Regions from separate parts of the Idiomarina sp. OT37-5b genome, predicted to be linked through region 2. Evidence: predicted binding sites of a transcription regulator. Region 2 holds the regulator's gene; each other region holds the start of a gene.
The links. Region 2 encodes MetJ, which represses methionine synthesis genes. Its sites were predicted from a motif close to TAGACGTCTAGACGTCTA; they were not measured.
Positions count from the first base shown of each region.

Region 1: a site for MetJ is predicted at 2,412-2,429, ahead of metK (methionine adenosyltransferase). Genes of this name have one in related genera too.
Region 3: a site for MetJ is predicted at 2,888-2,905, ahead of msrA (peptide-methionine (S)-S-oxide reductase MsrA). Genes of this name have one in related genera too.

Region 1 is NZ_CP027188.1:2,452,580-2,458,663, reverse strand. Features, by position in the region: gene ruvX (Holliday junction resolvase RuvX) at 1-71, opposite strand, end outside; gene C5610_RS11575 (YqgE/AlgH family protein) at 68-625, opposite strand; gene gshB (glutathione synthase) at 678-1,631, opposite strand; gene C5610_RS11565 (16S rRNA (uracil(1498)-N(3))-methyltransferase) at 1,654-2,391, opposite strand; gene metK (methionine adenosyltransferase) at 2,512-3,657, shown strand; gene tkt (transketolase) at 3,760-5,757, shown strand; gene epd (erythrose-4-phosphate dehydrogenase) at 5,761-6,084, shown strand, end outside.
Region 2 is NZ_CP027188.1:2,753,037-2,759,120, forward strand. Features, by position in the region: gene priA (primosomal protein N') at 1-703, opposite strand, end outside; gene rpmE (50S ribosomal protein L31) at 873-1,085, shown strand; gene C5610_RS12915 (malic enzyme-like NAD(P)-binding protein) at 1,362-2,612, shown strand; gene metJ (met regulon transcriptional regulator MetJ) at 2,603-2,929, opposite strand; gene C5610_RS12925 (bifunctional aspartate kinase/homoserine dehydrogenase II) at 3,103-5,544, shown strand; gene C5610_RS12930 (penicillin-binding protein 1A) at 5,541-6,084, opposite strand, start outside.
Region 3 is NZ_CP027188.1:452,832-458,915, forward strand. Features, by position in the region: gene trmJ (tRNA (cytosine(32)/uridine(32)-2'-O)-methyltransferase TrmJ) at 1-262, shown strand, start outside; gene iscR (Fe-S cluster assembly transcriptional regulator IscR) at 408-866, shown strand; gene C5610_RS02190 (IscS subfamily cysteine desulfurase) at 903-2,054, shown strand; gene msrA (peptide-methionine (S)-S-oxide reductase MsrA) at 2,338-2,865, opposite strand; gene ndk (nucleoside-diphosphate kinase) at 3,037-3,468, shown strand; gene C5610_RS02205 (bifunctional tRNA (adenosine(37)-C2)-methyltransferase TrmG/ribosomal RNA large subunit methyltransferase RlmN) at 3,528-4,664, shown strand; gene C5610_RS02210 (pilus assembly protein PilF) at 4,866-5,282, shown strand; gene rodZ (cytoskeleton protein RodZ) at 5,329-6,084, shown strand, end outside.

The DNA.
Region 1 (6,084 bases), 300 kb from region 2:
GTTGCAGTAATGGTTTGTCCAACTGCAACGCCGATGCTTTTGGTGCCAAAATCAAAGCCCAGTAAGGTCATGCGTGACCAACGTCTGGACCAAGCTGCCAAACATCAAAGCCCAGTTTTTCGGTGGCTTTCTGCCAGCGCTCTGCAACGGGCGTATTAAATAGAATGTCCGGGTCTGCAGGAATCGACAGCCATGCGTTTTCGGCGAGCTCTTTTTCCAGTTGTCCGGCTTCCCAGCCGGCGTAACCGAGCGTCAATAAAAATTTCAGTGGCGCCGCAGATGAGCCGAGCGCTTCTAAAATATCGCGCGACGTAGTCACCATAATATCGTCACTGAGCTTTAAACTGCTGCGCCAGTTATCCTGCGGTGGATGGATAACAAAGCCGCGCTCCTGGCCGACAGGACCACCGGTAAAAACCGGACCCGTCAGTTGCTCGGAGGTTTGTGGATAAACGATTTCAAGCTTATCCAACAAGCTGTTGACCTTGAGGTTCGCGGGTTGATTGATGATTAAACCCATCGCACCGTCTTCGTTATGCTCGCAGATATAGGTTACGCTGCGCTTGAACAACGGATCGTCCATTGTCGGCGTGGCTATCAAAAAATGATTCTGTAAGCTTTCCATCGGTGACTCCTTAACAATCGATACCTTAGATATCGGTGCGATGGTGCAAAATTCAATGTTGCTGCGATAACTTTTTGTCAATTGCGGCAAACAATTTGGCGGCAATATTGATGTCGTAAGCGGCCTCTATTTCGCGCATACAGGTCGGGCTGGTTACGTTAATCTCCGTGACTTTATCACCAATCACATCCAGACCTACTAAGAGTAGTCCGCGTCGACTAAGTTCCGGACCGATGGCGTTGGCAATAGCCCAGTCTGAATCTGATAACGGCTGGGCGCGGCCACTGCCGCCGGCCGCTAAGTTACCCCGGGTTTCGCCCGCCGAAGGCACGCGAGCCAGCGCATAAGGCATCGGTTCGCCGTCAATGATAAGGATGCGTTTGTCACCATCCTTAATGGCCGGTAAGTACTTCTGTGCCATGGCGTAGCGGCGGCCCTTCTGTGTCAATGTTTCGATAATGACGCCTAAATTGGCACCATCCGCACCGACTTTGAAAATGGACGCGCCACCCATGCCATCGAGGGGTTTCATGATCACTTCCTGGTGCTGCTTATGAAATGCCTTTAACACCTCTGCGTTAGCACTGACGATGGTATCGGTGGTAAATTCCGCAAACCAGCTGGTATAAAGCTTCTCGTTACAGTCACGTAAACTTTGAGGCTTGTTGACGACAAGCGCACCGTCACGCTCCGCCAGCTCCAAAATCTGGGTGGCATACAGGAATTCGCTGTCAAACGGCGGATCTTTGCGCATCATAATGACATCGAAGTCGCCCAATGCCCGCTTTTCATCCTCGCCGAGCTGATAAAAATCACTGCTGCGATCGGTAACATGAACGGTTCGGGTAAGCGCAAACGGTTGGCCGTTATCGATTAACAGGTCGCCCATTTCGATGTAATAACATTGATATCCCTGTGCTTGAGCCTCAAGCAACAATCGAAAACTGGTGTCTTTGTGCGTTTTGACCTCGGCGATGGGATCCATCACCATAGCAAGCGTTTTCATGCCTTATCCTTTTTGACTGTGTTTAGGCGAGGTCGCCGATTTGATACTGCAGTACACTCAGCGCAGTCAAAGCAGCGGTTTCGGTGCGTAGTATACGCGGCCCCAAACGTATCGGTTTAAATTCATGATGGGCAGCCTGAGTCACCTCTTGGTCGCTAAAGCCGCCTTCCGGGCCGATGATCAATACCGCTGAAGTCATCGTTCTGCCCGCAATAAGTTCCGTTAACGGCGCCGGAGCATAGGGGTCGAGCGTCAACTTCAATTGCCCTTCGACCTGGGCAACAAAGGTTTCCATAGCCTGTGCCGGGTGCACGGTGGGAACCACACTGCGGCCACATTGTTCACAGGCAGAGATAACCACTTTTTGCCACTGCTGGCGTTTCTTTTCAAGTCGCTCGCCGGATAATTTAACACCGCAGCGCTCACTAAAAAGCGGAGTAATTTCAGTGACGCCGAGCTCGACCGATTTCTGTAACGCAAAATCCATGCGGTCGCCACGGGAAATGACTTGTCCTAAGTGCACCTGCAACGGCGACTCCGTTGGGTTCTCGGTTTTCTGAATCGGGCGGGCGCTGGCGTTGCGTTTGCTCACTTCGGTGAGTTCGGCTTGATACTCAAAGCCGTCACCATTAAACAGACAAACCGTTTGTCCGCTACTCATCCGTAATGCCTTCACGCTGTGCTGAAAGGCATCGGCCGATAACTCGACCTCGACGCCGATAGCCAAAGCGTCAGGGTGATACAGTCTTGGCAGTCTCATTGACATTTCTCATAACGAAGTGGACTTTTAGACGTCCAGAAGTAGAAAAATAATTGTTGATCGGTTACATTACCGTTTTAGTACTAGTAGCTTTAATCAAAATAAAGGAATGGTAGACATATGTCACGTCACCTGTTCACGTCCGAGTCAGTTTCTGAGGGACATCCGGATAAAATTGCCGACCAGATTTCTGATGCGGTGCTTGATGCCATTTTAACAGATGACCCGCGCGCTCGGGTTGCCTGTGAGACTTATGTAAAAACCGGTATGGTACTGGTGGGCGGTGAAATTTCAACGAACGCCTGGGTTGATATTGAAGAACTGACCCGTAATACCATCAAAGACGTTGGTTATGTGCATTCAGACATGGGTTTTGATGCCAATTCTTGTGCCGTACTCAATGCGATTGGTAAACAAAGTATGGACATCAACCAAGGGGTTGATCGAGAGCATCCTGAACAGCAGGGGGCCGGCGACCAGGGTCTGATGTTTGGTTATGCGTCGAATGAAACCTCGGTGTTGATGCCGGCGCCAATTACCTACGCACACCGCGTGGTGCAGCGTCAGTCTGAGGTGCGCAAGAACGGTACCCTGCCGTGGTTACGTCCGGACGCGAAAAGCCAGCTGACGTTTGTCTATGAAAACGGAAAACCGGTTGGTATCGATACCGTGGTACTGTCGACCCAACACCGCGAAGATATTACCCAGGATCAGTTGAAAGAAGCTGTGATGGAAGAGATCCTGAAGCCGGTGCTGCCACAGCAGTGGATTACCAAAGACACCAAGTTTCATATCAACCCGACCGGTCGCTTCGTGATTGGCGGCCCGATGGGTGATTGTGGCTTGACCGGCCGTAAAATCATTGTTGATACCTACGGCGGTATGGCACGCCACGGTGGCGGCGCGTTCTCCGGTAAGGATCCGTCGAAAGTAGACCGCAGTGCTGCTTATGCCGCACGTTATGTGGCGAAGAACCTGGTCGCAGCCGGTCTGGCTGAACGCTGTGAAATTCAGGTTTCGTATGCCATCGGCGTGGCCGAGCCGACCTCAATCAGCATCGACACCTTCGGCACCTCTAAGTACGATGAGGAAACGCTGATTGCGCTGGTTCGCCGACACTTTGATCTACGCCCTTACGGCCTTATTCAAATGCTCAACTTAGAACAGCCGATATACCGTAAAACTGCGGCTTACGGCCACTTTGGCCGCGATGAATTCCCGTGGGAACAGACCGACAAAGCGGAGATTCTTAAAGCCGATATCTAACCGCGCCGGCGGCTAGAAAATACGCATTAAATTTGCTTGTAACCCCCGAAATGTGGAGAATACGCGCATCTGAATTCGCATCTCACCGTTTGGGGGTTTTTCATGTCTGACCGTCGTCATCTCGCCAATGCTATTCGTGCTCTAAGTATGGATGCTGTACAAAAAGCCAAGTCTGGCCATCCCGGAGCGCCCATGGGCATGGCGGATATTGCCGAAGTGTTGTGGCGTGATTATCTAAAACACAACCCGAATAATCCGCATTGGGCTGACCGCGATCGTTTCGTCCTGTCGAACGGGCATGGTTCAATGCTCATATACTCGCTCCTGCACTTAAGCGGTTACGACCTCAGTATTGATGATCTTAAACAATTCCGCCAACTGCATTCGAAGACGCCGGGCCATCCGGAATACGGTTATACACCCGGTATCGAAACTACCACCGGACCACTGGGGCAGGGTATTGCTAATGCCATCGGTATGGCTCTGGCAGAAAAAGTGCTGGCGGCCCAGTTTAACCGTGAAGGTCATCAAATCATTAACCACCACACCTACGCGTTTCTCGGTGATGGCTGCCTGATGGAAGGTATTTCGCATGAAGCGTGCTCGCTGGCGGGGACGCTGGGACTGGGTAAGCTGATCGCGTTTTACGACGACAACGGCATCTCCATTGACGGTGAAGTTGAAGGCTGGTTTACCGATGACACCGCGAAGCGTTTTGAATCCTATAACTGGCACGTTATTCGTGATGTTGATGGGCATGATGCCGGCGCCATCAGTGATGCCATTGAGCAGGCGCAGGCAAATCAGGATCAGCCGACCCTGATCATCTGCAAAACCGTGATTGGTTTTGGCTCACCAAACAAACAGGGCAAAGAGAGCTGTCACGGCGCGCCACTGGGCGATGATGAAATTACAGCGACTCGTGAAAAACTGGGTTGGAACTACGGGCCGTTCGAAATTCCGGCCGATGTCTATCAGCAATGGTCAGCAAAAGACCGCGGTGACGCTGTTGAAGCTAGCTGGAACAAACGCTGGGTTGCTTACGAACAGGAATTCCCGCAACTGGCGGCGGAATTGAAGCGCCGTCTAAATGGTGAGTTGCCGACGGACTTCGAGCAACAGGTTGTCGATTACGCCAAACGGTTACAGGCGAACCCGGATAACCCTGCGACACGTAAAGCCTCGCTGAATGCGTTAAACGAATTTGGTCCAAAGCTGGGTGAACTGTTGGGCGGTTCTGCCGATCTGGCAGGTTCGAACCTAACCCTTTGGGATGGAGCGAAAGGCATCGATGCGAACGACGCTAGTGGTAACTACGTGTACTACGGTGTGCGCGAATTTGCGATGTCAGCGATCATGAATGGGATTACTTTGCACGGTGGTTTTAAAGCCTATGGCGCCACCTTCCTGATGTTCATGGAATACGCCCGTAATGCTGTGCGGATGGCGGCGTTGATGAAACAGCCAGCGATTTTCGTTTATACCCACGACTCGATCGGTTTAGGCGAAGACGGGCCGACTCACCAGCCGGTGGAACAGCTAGCCAACTTGCGCTTAACGCCAAACCTGAATTGCTGGCGCCCGTGTGACGCCGTGGAAACGGCAGTAGCCTGGGGTGCAGCGATTCAAAGTACGACCACACCTAGTGCACTGGTGTTCAGCCGTCAGGGTATGCCGCAACAGCAACGTGATGAGCAACAACTGCAGAATATTGCCAAAGGTGGTTATGTCCTGAAAGACTGCGAGGGTACGCCGGAACTGATCGCTATTGCGACCGGTTCAGAAGTGGATATTGCGGTGCAGGCGGCCGCCAAACTGACGGAGCAGGGGCACAAAGTACGAGTTGTGTCGATGCCAAGCACTGATGTGTTTGAACAACAGTCGGCAGAATATCGTGAACAGGTGCTCCCTGCGGCGGTTAGCAAACGTATCGCGATTGAAGCGGGTATCGCCGATTACTGGTACAAATACGTTGGCTTAAATGGCGCGGTGGTCGGTATGACCACCTTTGGTGAGTCGGCGCCAGCGGCTGAGCTTTATCAGCACTTTAACATCACTGTTGAAAACACCGTGGCTCAGGCCAACGCGTTGCTGGGTTAAGTTGTGTCGATTCGAGTCGCTATCAACGGATTTGGACGGATTGGACGGAGCTGTTTGCGGGCATTGTACGAAAACAATTACCGCGAACACTTCCAGGTGGTGCTGATTAATGAACCGGCGCCGGCCGCGTCAATGGCGCACTTGCTGAAGTATGACTCGAGTCATGGCCGTTTTAAGTTTGCGGTGCAGCAAGCGGGCGAGCAGCTGACGGTTGCCAAGGATGATATTGCGGTTACCCACGAAACCAGCATAGAAGCGGTCGACTGGGCGGCGCACGCCGTTGATATTGTTATCGATTGTACCGGTGTGTTTGGTAGCCAGGCTGAC
Region 2 (6,084 bases):
CGGTTTTACCGCTGCCGGTGATGCCCTGCAGCAGCATCGCTGCATGTCCTTGTTGCTGGTTAATGGTGGTTACCGCTACCGCCTGTTGCGAGTTAAGCGTGAGCGGCTCGTTATCCTGTACTAACCGCCAGAGTTCGGTTGATATCCGCGGCTGCCGCTGTTGCGCTTCAATCCAGCCTTTCTCGACCACGGCATTAATCACCGTGCTACTGATATTGGCGGCCGTTATCACTGAACGGGGTTGTGCCTCGATGGCCAGCAACTCCAGCAGTTGTTGTTGTTTCGGTGCACGCTTTAACTGCTCCGGCGCAATTTCCCTGCCCGCCTCAGTCAGTTGCCAATACTCCGTCGCCGGATACTCAGCAGCTGCGCCTTTACGCAGCAACACCGGTAACGTATTTGCGGCTACATCACCCAGGCTATGATGATAGTAGTCGGCGCTCCACTGGATCAGCTGCCAAATGTCATCGCTCCAGACCCGCCGCTCATCAATGACCGAGTCAATGTCCTTAACCACAAAATCCGGCTGCTCGTCGGTTTCGCCAATCGCAATGCCAACCAGGTGTCGATTGCCAAAAGGCACGCGCACGCGCACGCCTGGCTCCGGTAATGAACCAGTGTAACGATAACTAAAGCATTGCCGCATCGGAACCGGTAACGCAACTTGGATCAGCCGCTGAGGGCTATTGTTTTCGCTGGGCATGAGGCTATTTTGAGATGCTCTTAGCAAGAATACAAGCAACGATATTTTACTTGATCAAGTGCCCATGATCACATAGAATGCCGCGCTCCTAACGATTGTTGTTTTTTTGCGCATGGTGTCCGGCAACCAATGACCGGATAGCGATGCGGCCCATAATTGAGGTAATCCCATGAAAAAAGGTATTCATCCTAAGTACGAGGCCATCACGGTCACTTGCTCGTGCGGTAACAAGTTCGAAACTCGTTCTACCCGCACTGAAGATTTATTGGTCGACGTTTGTTCAGAGTGTCACCCATTCTACACTGGTAAGCAGCGTGTAATGGACACCGGCGGTCGCGTTGACAAATTTAAGAAGCGTTTCGGTACTCTGGGTAAGAAGTAATTCGCAACAGCGAATACATGCCCCCGGCAAGATAAGAAAACTACTGAAAACAACGCTTTGTTGTCAGTTTCTAGAAAAAGGCGCTATAAAGCGCCTTTTTTGTTTCCCTATCAGCTCACAGCCCCATTTGTTAAAGAAAAGTTAACTGGTGCGTTTTTATACACACCATAAATTAACTTCGCCATTCAGGCTCTCACCAGCAGGTAAGATTTGTTATTAGGCATTAAGTCGTTATGCTATAGAGTCATTGCTAACTTGCTATAGGGCGCTTTCTCTATGTCTGACTTTCGCCAACAAGCGTTGGATTACCACCAGTATCCTACCCCGGGTAAAATCTCAGTCGAGCTGACCAAGCCGGCTAATTCCAGCAAAGACCTGTCTCTGGCTTACAGTCCCGGTGTTGCAGAACCCGTGCGCGCCATCGCTGAAGATCCCGATAACGCCTATAAATACACGGCTAAGGGCAATTTAGTCGGTGTTATCAGTAACGGTACCGCCATTCTTGGTCTTGGTAATCTCGGTCCACTGGCATCGAAGCCGGTTATGGAGGGTAAAGCCTTATTATTTAAACGCTTTGCCGGGTTGGATGCGATTGATATTGAGGTCAGTCACCGTACGACACAGGATTTTATTAATACGGTTGCAAATATCGCGGATACCTTTGGCGGCATTAATTTAGAAGACATTAAAGCGCCGGAATGCTTTGAAATAGAGCAAGCACTGATCGAAAAATGCAATGTACCCATTTTCCATGACGACCAACACGGTACCGCCATTGTAACCGCCGCCGGTATGCTCAACGCACTGGAAATTCAGGGCAAAGAGCTGCGCAGTGCGCGTATAGTGTGCATGGGGGCAGGCGCGGCTGCTATCGCCTGTATGGAACTTTTGATCAAGTGTGGTGCTCAACGCGAGCACATCTATATGCTGGATTCGAAAGGTGTCATTCATACCCGCCGTGACGATCTCAACGAGTACAAAGCCTTGTTTGCTAACAACACCGACAAGCGCACACTCGAAGAAGTCATCGAAGGCGCCGATTTATTCCTCGGTGTGTCCGGACCGGATTTACTGTCACCGGATGCACTAAAATTGATGGCCGACAAGCCAGTGGTCTTCGCTTGTTCTAATCCGGATCCCGAAATTAAGCCAGCGTTGGCCAAAAAAGCCCGTAATGATGTCATTATCGGCACCGGTCGTTCCGACTACCCCAACCAAGTCAACAACGTGTTATGTTTTCCGTTCATGTTCCGTGGCGCGCTGGACGTAAGAGCGACAGCGATAACGGATGAAATGAAAATTGCGGCGGTCGAAGCCATTCGGCAGTTAGCCAAGGAAGAAGTGCCCGCTGCCGTGCTGGAGGCTTCGGGTGATAACGCACTGAGTTTTGGCGCTGACTACATTATTCCAAAACCGATGGATCCGCGCTTGTGTCAGCGAGTTGCCCGTGCCGTTGCCGTGGCCGCTGTAGAGTCGGGCGTGGCGAAAATTCCGTTACCGAAAAATTACATGCTGGATCAAGGTTGATCCAGCTCCTCATCCGTGGGGATAGGCAAGCCGCGGGCTTCCAATTCCTCACGCACCGCTTTCGGAATCTTATGCGGGTTTGATTTCTCCAAGTCTTCATCGGTGGGTAGCGGCTGACCGGTAAAGGCGTGTAAAAACGCTTCACACAGCAGTTCGCTGTTTGTAGCATGGCGCAGGTTATTGACTTGACGTCTTGTGCGCTCATCGGTCAGTACCTTAAGCACTCGGGTCGGAATCGACACAGTCACTTTTTTTACTTGCTGACTTTTTCGACCATGCTCTGCGTACGGGTAAATGTACTCACCGTTCCACTTCATTGTTGTATCTCGCTTTATGAAAAACCCTTATAAGATATAATGAATTGTACTCATCACGATAGCCACGTCAAATTTTATCCATCTAGATGGCCAAAAGTTGCTGACATTTGCTTCGCAATATTTTAGCCTTAGCGTTAATGACGATTTGCAAATAGGTATAAAGGAAGCGATAGATGGCGATTGAAGGGCTAACTGAGGAACAGATTCAAGCTGCAGCGGAAAGCGTGCAGGTCCATAAGTTTGGCGGCAGTAGCTTGGCTGATGCCTTTTGTTACCGTCGCGTGGCCCGTATCGTTACCGAGTACGCGGGAGCCAGCGACGTGGTCGTGGTTTCTGCCGCCGGAGATACCACCAACCGCATTCTCGCCATCCTTACGGCCAGTAAACAAGCCGGTGATACTGCCACAATACTGCTCGATCAATTGGAAAGTTTTCAGCAGGGCTTAATCAGCGAACTGTTAAGCGGTGAGCTGGAACAACAACTGTTGGCCTTATCGAAAGAAGATTTTGCACGCTTCCGTCGTTTCGTTGCCGGTGAGGAAACCATCACCGGCGATGCCGAGCTGCTCTCCTACGGCGAGTTGTGGTCAGCACGGCTGCTGGCAGCGTTACTGCGTAAACAGGGAACCCGTGCCGAGCACATTGATGCACGCGACTTCCTGCGTGCCGAGGACGCACCGGAGCCTATCATTCAGGAACCTGAGTCGCGCGCCGAGCTATTGCGCCGCGTTGCCCCCTTCCCGGGCACGCGGTTTATCGTTACCGGCTTTATTGCCCGTGGCTTGAATAACGAAAGTCTAACCCTCGGACGCAATGGCAGTGACTATTCCGCCACTCTGGTTGGGAGTCTGCTGAACGTAAAGCAGGTGACCATCTGGAAGGATGTAGCCGGCGTCTACTCCGCTGATCCCCGCAAAATTGAGCGGGTCGTCAGCTTACCATCATTAGATTGGGCCGAAGCCGAAGAGCTGGCTCGATTGGGCAGTCCTGTTCTGCACCCGCGTACGTTTCAACCGGTCAACCGCGAACGCATGGTGATTTCAGTACGCTCCAGTTTAAAAGTCGAAAACCAACAAACCCGAATCGGTCAGTTCGAGCATACCGAACCACGCGGCAAAGTCTTTACGTCGCTCTCCGAGGTGGTGTTGTTTAAAGTTGAACTGAATGACAAAGCGCTGGTTGATAAGCTTAACGAGCTCGATTTAGAACCCTTGTTCGCCTGGACAGAACCCGAAAACCACCAACAGTACCTGGTGTTCCACCAAAATCATTTAGAGTACATCAGCCGCTGGCTAGAGCAGATTGACGTTGGTAACACAGTCACGCAAATACGCGGTTACTCGATGGTTGCCTTGGTGGGTAATCGTATTCAGGAGACGGATCAATACACCACGTTCAAACTGCAACTGGGTGAGCAGAAAGTTCGCCGCTTTGGTCTCGGTGAAAACGGTAACTCAGCCATTGCGATCCTTGAACAGCAGTTAGACAGCCGCTTATTAAACCGTCTACACAGTCAGCTGTTTAACTACCGTCGCAGCCTCGGCGTGCTTGTGCTTGGTCGCGGAAATATTGGTACTGCCTGGCTGGAGTTGTTCAAACAGCAACGTGACCGCATCAACCAAATGATGGACGTTCGTGTTATCGGTATCGCAAATTCTAAGCGCCTGTGGCTTGACTACAGCGGTGTTGAACTGAGTGACTGGACAAGCAATTTTGACCGCTTGGCACGACCCTATGTTTTGACCGAGCTGCTGCGCGAACTGCCCAACGCTCCGTACGATGAGTTGGTTATTCTCGACCTCACCGACGCCAAGCCGGTAGCACAGCTCTACCCAAGCTTGTTTGCCAACGGTCTGCACATCATCAGCGCCAATAAGCGGGCTGGCTCCGCGGAAGAGTCACTGTATCGTGAGATTCGCACCATCCAGCATGAGTACAAACGTGAATGGCTTTATAACACCACCGTTGGGGCGGGATTGCCGCTGAATTACGCGATTAACGATTTACGCGGGCAGGGCGATGAAATTCGCAGTATCTCAGGTATTTTCTCTGGTACGATGTCGTGGCTATTTGAGAACTTTAACGCCGAAACCAAGTTCAGTGACCTCGTTGCTGAGGCCAAACAGCGGGGCTATAGCGAACCCGATCCCCGCGAAGATCTGTCCTGTCAGGATCTTGTCCGGAAGTTGCTGATCCTGGCGCGCGAAATTGGCCTCAATCTTGACTGGGAAGACATCAATGTCAACAGCCTGGTACCGGAGCATTTACAGAACATTTCGGCTGAACAATTCATGCAACGGCTGAATGAGCTCGATGAGCCAATGGATGCGATGCTGCAGGAGGCGGCTAAAGACGGCAAGGTACCGAGACTATTAGCCAGTTTCTCAGTCACAGACGAAAAGCGCGTAAAAGCACAAATCGGTATCGAGTACATACCGGAGGGCGACATGCTGGCGAACTTGATCCCCGGCGAGAACATCTTCGTGATCTATACCGACTGGTACTCTGAAATGCCGCTGGTCATCAGCGGACCCGGCGCTGGTAAGCACGTTACCGCAGGCGGCGTGCAGTCTGACCTGAATCAGTTGCTCGCGCGGCTCAGCGCGGCGACTTAAAACAAGTCGTCGCCGCTGTCCTCAAAAATATTGCCGTTACCGCTGTCGCGATCCACGTAGTCAGTCGGTTCGGTACCACTGATAAAATATTCAAACCGGGTCGTATGATCGGTCCGGTGTGATAATTTACCGGTCCCCAAGTCAATACGGACGTTAACAACACCCGGGGGTATCATCAGGTTGTCTGATGGATACTCAGAGACCGCTTTTTCCATGAACAGAATCCAACCCGGCAGCGCCGTTTTCGCACCCGCTTCACCACCGGAGATGGATTGCTGAGCGCTGTCCAGCAGCGGGTGCATCGACGTACTGCCCAACTGTCGGGAAACATCGTCAAAACCCACCCAGGTTGTCGTCACCAGTCCACTGGTAAAGCCTGAGAACCAGGTGTCTCGAACATCGTTGGTGGTACCGGTTTTACCGGCAATTGCCCGCCCAACTTCACTGACAATAGGTTTCGAACGTTGAATGCGCCACGAGGTACCGTTCCAGCCGGTATCATGAGCCCAACTACCACCGCCCCAGATGGCCGAGTTCATG
Region 3 (6,084 bases), 590 kb from region 2:
CGAGCTGCGTATGCAACACTTGGAAGCGGCAGAAGGGCAGTCGTTATACACGCATACGGATGAGATTGCGGACTATCCCCGTGCGGAACAACTGGAAATGTTCTACCAGCACCTGGAGCAGACGCTCTACCATACCGGCTTTATTGTGAAGCAGCATCCGGGGCAGGTGATGACCAAGTTGCGGCGCTTATTTAACCGAGCGCGCCCGGAAGAAAGCGAAATCAACATCCTGCGCGGTATCCTCGCTTCCATTAAGAAATAACCGCTTGGCACAAAAAGCGTAACGTGCGCCACCGGCGCAAGAGGGCCAACGCGCCAAGCGCAACGCCCACGTCGCGCTAATACTTGACTATTTTAGTCGGGTAAGTAAACTTAAAAGTCCAGCTCAGCGAAGAGGATACAGAATCATGCGCCTGACATCCAAGGGCCGCTATGCGGTCACCGCGATGCTTGACGTCGCCATGTTTGCACAAAAAGCCCCGGTACCATTGGCGGACATCTCAGAGCGGCAAGGTATTTCATTGTCGTATCTCGAACAGCTGTTCGCGCGCCTGCGAAAGCGCAAACTCGTTCAAAGCGTCCGTGGGCCAGGCGGTGGTTACCAACTCGGTCGCCGTGCCAACGAAATTTCGGTCGGCGCCGTGATTGAAGCGGTTGACGAATCCATCGATGCAACCCGTTGTCAGGGCAAGGCCAACTGTCAGGGCGGCGAACGCTGTTTAACCCACTCCTTGTGGGAAGGATTGAGCGACCGCATCGCCGATTTCCTTGATGGTATCACGCTGGCCGAGCTGATGGCGTCACGGGATGTGAATGCCGTGGGCAAACGGCAATCATCAGAAAAGATTGAGTTAAACGTTATTTAGTATGTTGTTAAATTACGGTTCAGGAGTTTTTGCGTAGTGAAATTGCCTATTTATATGGATTTTGCGGCCACCACCCCGGTAGAACAGCAGGTCGCTGATAAAATGATGCAATTTCTTACCTATGATGGCATCTACGCAAACCCCGCTTCACGCTCACATCGCTATGGCTGGCAGGCTGAAGAGGCGGTTGATATTGCCCGTCACCAAGTGGCTGATTTGCTCAACGCAGACGCACGCGAGATTGTTTTCACCTCAGGCGCAACCGAATCGGACAACCTCGCGATTAAAGGCGTTGCCTACCAATTGCGTGACAAAGGCAAGCATCTGATCACCGTTAAAACCGAGCATAAAGCGGTGTTGGATCCGATGTTGCAACTGCAAAAAGAAGGATTCTCGGTCACCTTTCTCGATGTACAGGCGGATGGGCGTATTGATCTCGATGAATTGCGCTCGGCGTTACGGGAAGACACCACCCTGGTCAGTGTGATGCACGTGAATAATGAGCTGGGTGTGATTCAGGATATCGAGGCGATCGGTTCTATTTGCCGCAGCAATGGTACCTTACTGCATGTCGACGCTGCGCAAAGTGCCGGTAAACTGAGCCTGGATCTGAGTCAGCTTCCGGTCGATTTGTTGTCGCTTTCGGCGCACAAATTGTATGGCCCGAAAGGCATTGGTGCCTTGTATGTGCGGCGTCAGCCAAGAGTGCGGCTACAGGCGCAAATGCACGGTGGCGGGCATGAGCGAGGTATGCGCTCAGGTACCCTGGCAACCCATCAAATCGTCGGGCTTGGCGAAGCCTGCGCGGTTGCCGGAGAGCGACTGCAACACGATGCAGAGTACTTTGAGCAACTCCGTCAGCGGTTTTTAACGCCGCTACTGGCTGAGCCTGGCATCGATCTAAACGGCAGTGATGCGTTGCGGGTGCCGCACATCATTAATTTGCGCTTTGCGGATGTCGAGGGTGAGATTTTACTGATGTCACTAAAAGATCTCGCCATTTCATCAGGCTCTGCCTGTACTTCGGCCAGTGTCGAGCCGTCTTACGTGCTGAGAGCGCTGGGGCTGACGGATGAGTTGGCGCATGCCTCGTTACGCTTCAGCTTCGGCCGCCCAACGACGGAAGCGGAAGTAGACCACGCCGCCGAACACATCCTCGCGGTTTACCGAGCCCTTAGCACTTTCTAAGCGCTTGGCGCCGCCTCCGGCGGCTTGCCCGGCGGCACGTAGTTCGCCGTGCCTTGCTCGGCGCGGGCTCTGCCCGCTTGCCAGGCGCGCCAAAGGCGCTTGCAAACACCGGCGAGTCGCGCCGTTGGCGCGACAAGCATTCTTGCGCCGAAGGCGCAAGTTACTGCTTTTAGGCAAGGCGCTACGCGCCGTCTAGCAAGTTCGCGCAGCGAACGCTAAGCAAGCTGCTAGCGTAGCGAGCAGCGCCGGGCAAGCCGCCGGAGGCGGCGCCAAGCGCTAGGAACTAGCGCAGCAGCCCGGCAAAGGTCTTACGGAATTTCGCTAATTTCGGTGAAATCACCGCCTGACAGTACGGATTTTCCGGGTTTCGGTTAAAGTAGTTGGTATGATAATCCTCAGCCGGATAAAACACCTCCAGCGGCGACACCTCAGTTACAATCGGATCAGCAAAGGCACCCTCTGACTCAAGTTCAGCAATGATTTGCTCCGCTTCACGCTTTTGCTCATCGTCGTGGTAAAAAATCGACGTGCGATACTGCGTGCCAATGTCATTGCCCTGACGGTTCACCTGCGTTGGATCGTGCAACGTGAAGAAGATTTCGAGGATTTGACGATACGAAATTTGCTCAGGGTCGTAGGTTAACTGCGCGACTTCCGCGTGTCCGGTCTCACCGCTACACACTTGTTCATAAGTCGGATTTTCAGTATGGCCACCGGTGTATCCCGATTGTACATTGCTGATGCCCTTGACTTGCAGGAAGGCTGACTCAACACACCAAAAACAGCCGCCACCCAAGGTTGCTTGTGCCATGCTTATTACTCCTCTCGTCGTATAGACGTCTATATGGCTATATGTTTTTGCATCCTAACTTAGAATTTAAACAAAAACAATCAATCGCTATTCGATTTTTAATGCAATCTCCCGTATAATTCGCGCGGAAAATTTAATCACTGGTTTAATACCCTTTTTGGAGTAAAACAGATGGCTTTAGAGCGCACTTTATCAATCATCAAGCCCGATGCAGTTGCTAAAAACTTAATCGGTGCTATCTACAACCGTTTCGAATCTGCAGGTCTACGCATTGTTGCAGCTAAAATGATGCACCTGAGCAAAGAACAGGCGGAAGGTTTTTACGCGGAACACAAAGAACGTCCTTTCTTCGGCGCTTTGGTTGAGTTCATGACCTCTGGCCCAATCGTTGTTCAGGTTCTGGAAGGCGAAGACGCCGTCCGTAAAAACCGCGACATCATGGGCGCAACGAACCCGGCAGAAGCACTGGCAGGAACGTTACGTGCAGACTATGCTGAAACTATCGACGAAAATGCAGTACACGGCTCAGACGCTGTTGAATCTGCTGCGCGTGAAATTGCTTACTTCTTCAGCGACGAAGAAATCTGCCCACGCACTCGGTAAGATCTTAGCTTCGGCTTCGCTTCCGCGGAGCCGAAGTATTCCAATTTAACAGGAAATTTATGACCAATACCATCGACAAAAAAGTGAACCTTCTTAACCTCAACCGCGAGGGAATGAAAGAATTCTTCCGCGAAATGGGGGAGAAGCCATTTCGTGCCGATCAGGTGATGAAATGGTTGTATCATTTTTGCGTGGATGATTTTGATGAGATGACCAATCTCAACAAAAAGCTGCGGGAAAAACTCAAGCAAGTTGCAGAAGTTCGGGCGCCAGAAGTCCGCACTCAACAGCAATCCTCCGACGGCACCATCAAGTTTGTCATGACCTTATTTGACGGACAGGATGTGGAGACGGTATGGATTCCCGAGCGTGATCGAGCGACCTTATGTGTGTCATCGCAGGTTGGCTGTGCGCTGGAATGCACCTTCTGCTCGACCGGGGCGCAAGGCTTTAACCGTAATCTCAACGTTGCGGAAATCATTGGTCAGGTATGGCGCGTTAATCAACTACTCGGAGCCTACGGTAAAACCGGCATAAAACCTGTTACCAACGTGGTGATGATGGGGATGGGTGAACCGCTACTGAATATGAATAATGTTGTTCCGGCGATGGAATTGATGCTGGACGACTACGGTTTTGGTTTATCAAAACGCCGTGTCACGCTAAGCACCTCAGGGGTGGTACCGGCACTGGATAAACTGGCCGAACAAATTGATGTGATGCTGGCGATTTCGTTGCACGCGCCGAATGATGAGCTGCGTAACGAGATTGTGCCGATCAATAAAAAGTACAACATTGAACAGTTTTTAGCGTCGAGTCGCCGCTATGTTGAGCAATCAAAAGCGCAACACAAAGTGACCGTAGAATATGTGATGCTGGATCACGTCAATGATTCGACGGATCAGGCGCACGAATTGGCGAAAACGCTTAAGGACACGCCCAGTAAAATTAATCTTATTCCGTTTAATCCGTTCCCGGGATCGGATTACGGGCGTTCGAGCAACTCGCGCATCGACCGTTTTGCTAAGGTGTTGATGGAATATGGCTTTACCGTGATGGTCAGGAAGACCCGTGGTGACGACATTGATGCGGCCTGTGGTCAATTGGTGGGTGATGTGATTGACCGCACCAAGCGCATCCTCAAGCGCCAACAAGCGGCGCGCGGCGACGAGATCGCCATCGCTTCTAACAGCTAGGCGCCCCACAAGCTTACTGGCTCACCTTAGCGAGTCGTACCGAAGGCACGACAAGCTGCGCTGTTTTGAGCAAGCGCCTCCGGCGCGCCAGGCAAGCGGGGGGAGTCCGCGTCGAGCAAGGCACCGCGCAGCACGTGCCGCCAAGCAAGCCGCCGCTGGCGGCGCCAAGCGCGTAGCGCAAATAAGCAAAGGAATGCTGAAATGAGAATATGGATAGTACTCGCCGTAACCCTGAGCGGTTGTAGCGCAGCCCCCAGTACATCACTCAGCGATGCCGGCCAACATCGCCTCAACCTTGGCCTCGAATACATGAAACGCGGACACCTGGAACGCGCCCGCCAACATCTCGATAAAGCATACGCCGACGCACCAGGAGCAGAAGCCGTCATCATCGCCCTCGGACAATGGTATTTACACAAAGAAAAGCTCAATTCTGCGTTGCTACTTTACCAGCAAGCGTTATCATGGCAACCTATGAGCGGCGCATTGTACAACAATTACGCTATCGCGCTGTGCTTATCCGGTCACTGGCAACAAGCGCTGGTGATGTTTGACCATGCTCAAAGGTTACAGCAAGATGTTGCTGCCAACCGAGCACAGTGCTTAACCAGTCGCTGAGCCGAAGCGAGAGGGTAGCGTACTAACAGGGAACAACCCAGATATCATGACTGCTGATAATCAATCGAACGACACTGAGGAAAACGCGGTAGATAACAACGACGTAAAAGCCTCCGCGGAACAGCAGAAGGAACCTGTCAAAGGGCCTGGACAGATCTTAAAAGAGGCCAGAGAACGCAAAAACCTGAGTCAGCGTGAGGTCGCGGATCGCTTGCGGCTGCGTTTACAGATCATCGAATTGCTCGAAAACGATGAGTATGACTCGTTTTCAACACCTACCTTTATTAAAGGTTATTTGCGGTCCTACGCAAAACTGCTCGATGTCAATGAACAGGAAGTGTTTGCAGCCTACCGCAAATTAGGCATTAAAGAGCCTGACACGTCAGCCATGCAAAGCTTTTCGCGGCGCGTAAAACACGAAGAAAACGACAACCGTCTCATGCTGATTACTTACGCAGTAATCATTGTCGTCATCGGCTTAGTCATCTGGTGGTGGCAAGACAGTGACTTGAGTTTTAACAGCATCAGTGATGATGTGGAGCAAGCGGTTACAGAAACGGAAGTGCAGGAGTCGTCGCAGCCGCAACTGCAGTCACCGGCGACGTCGCAGCCAGAACCAACTAAAAATGATGAACAACCGTTGCTGGAATCGGAAGTTGAGGCCGACGATGTGAGTACCTCGTTGACCGCCAACGACCCGAATCAGTCGACCGCGGATGAGGCAGTAACCGTGTCCGAAACTGAGCAACCAGAAACGACGCTGGCGGCAGTCAACGAGCCGGCACCAGAATCAGGCGCGAGT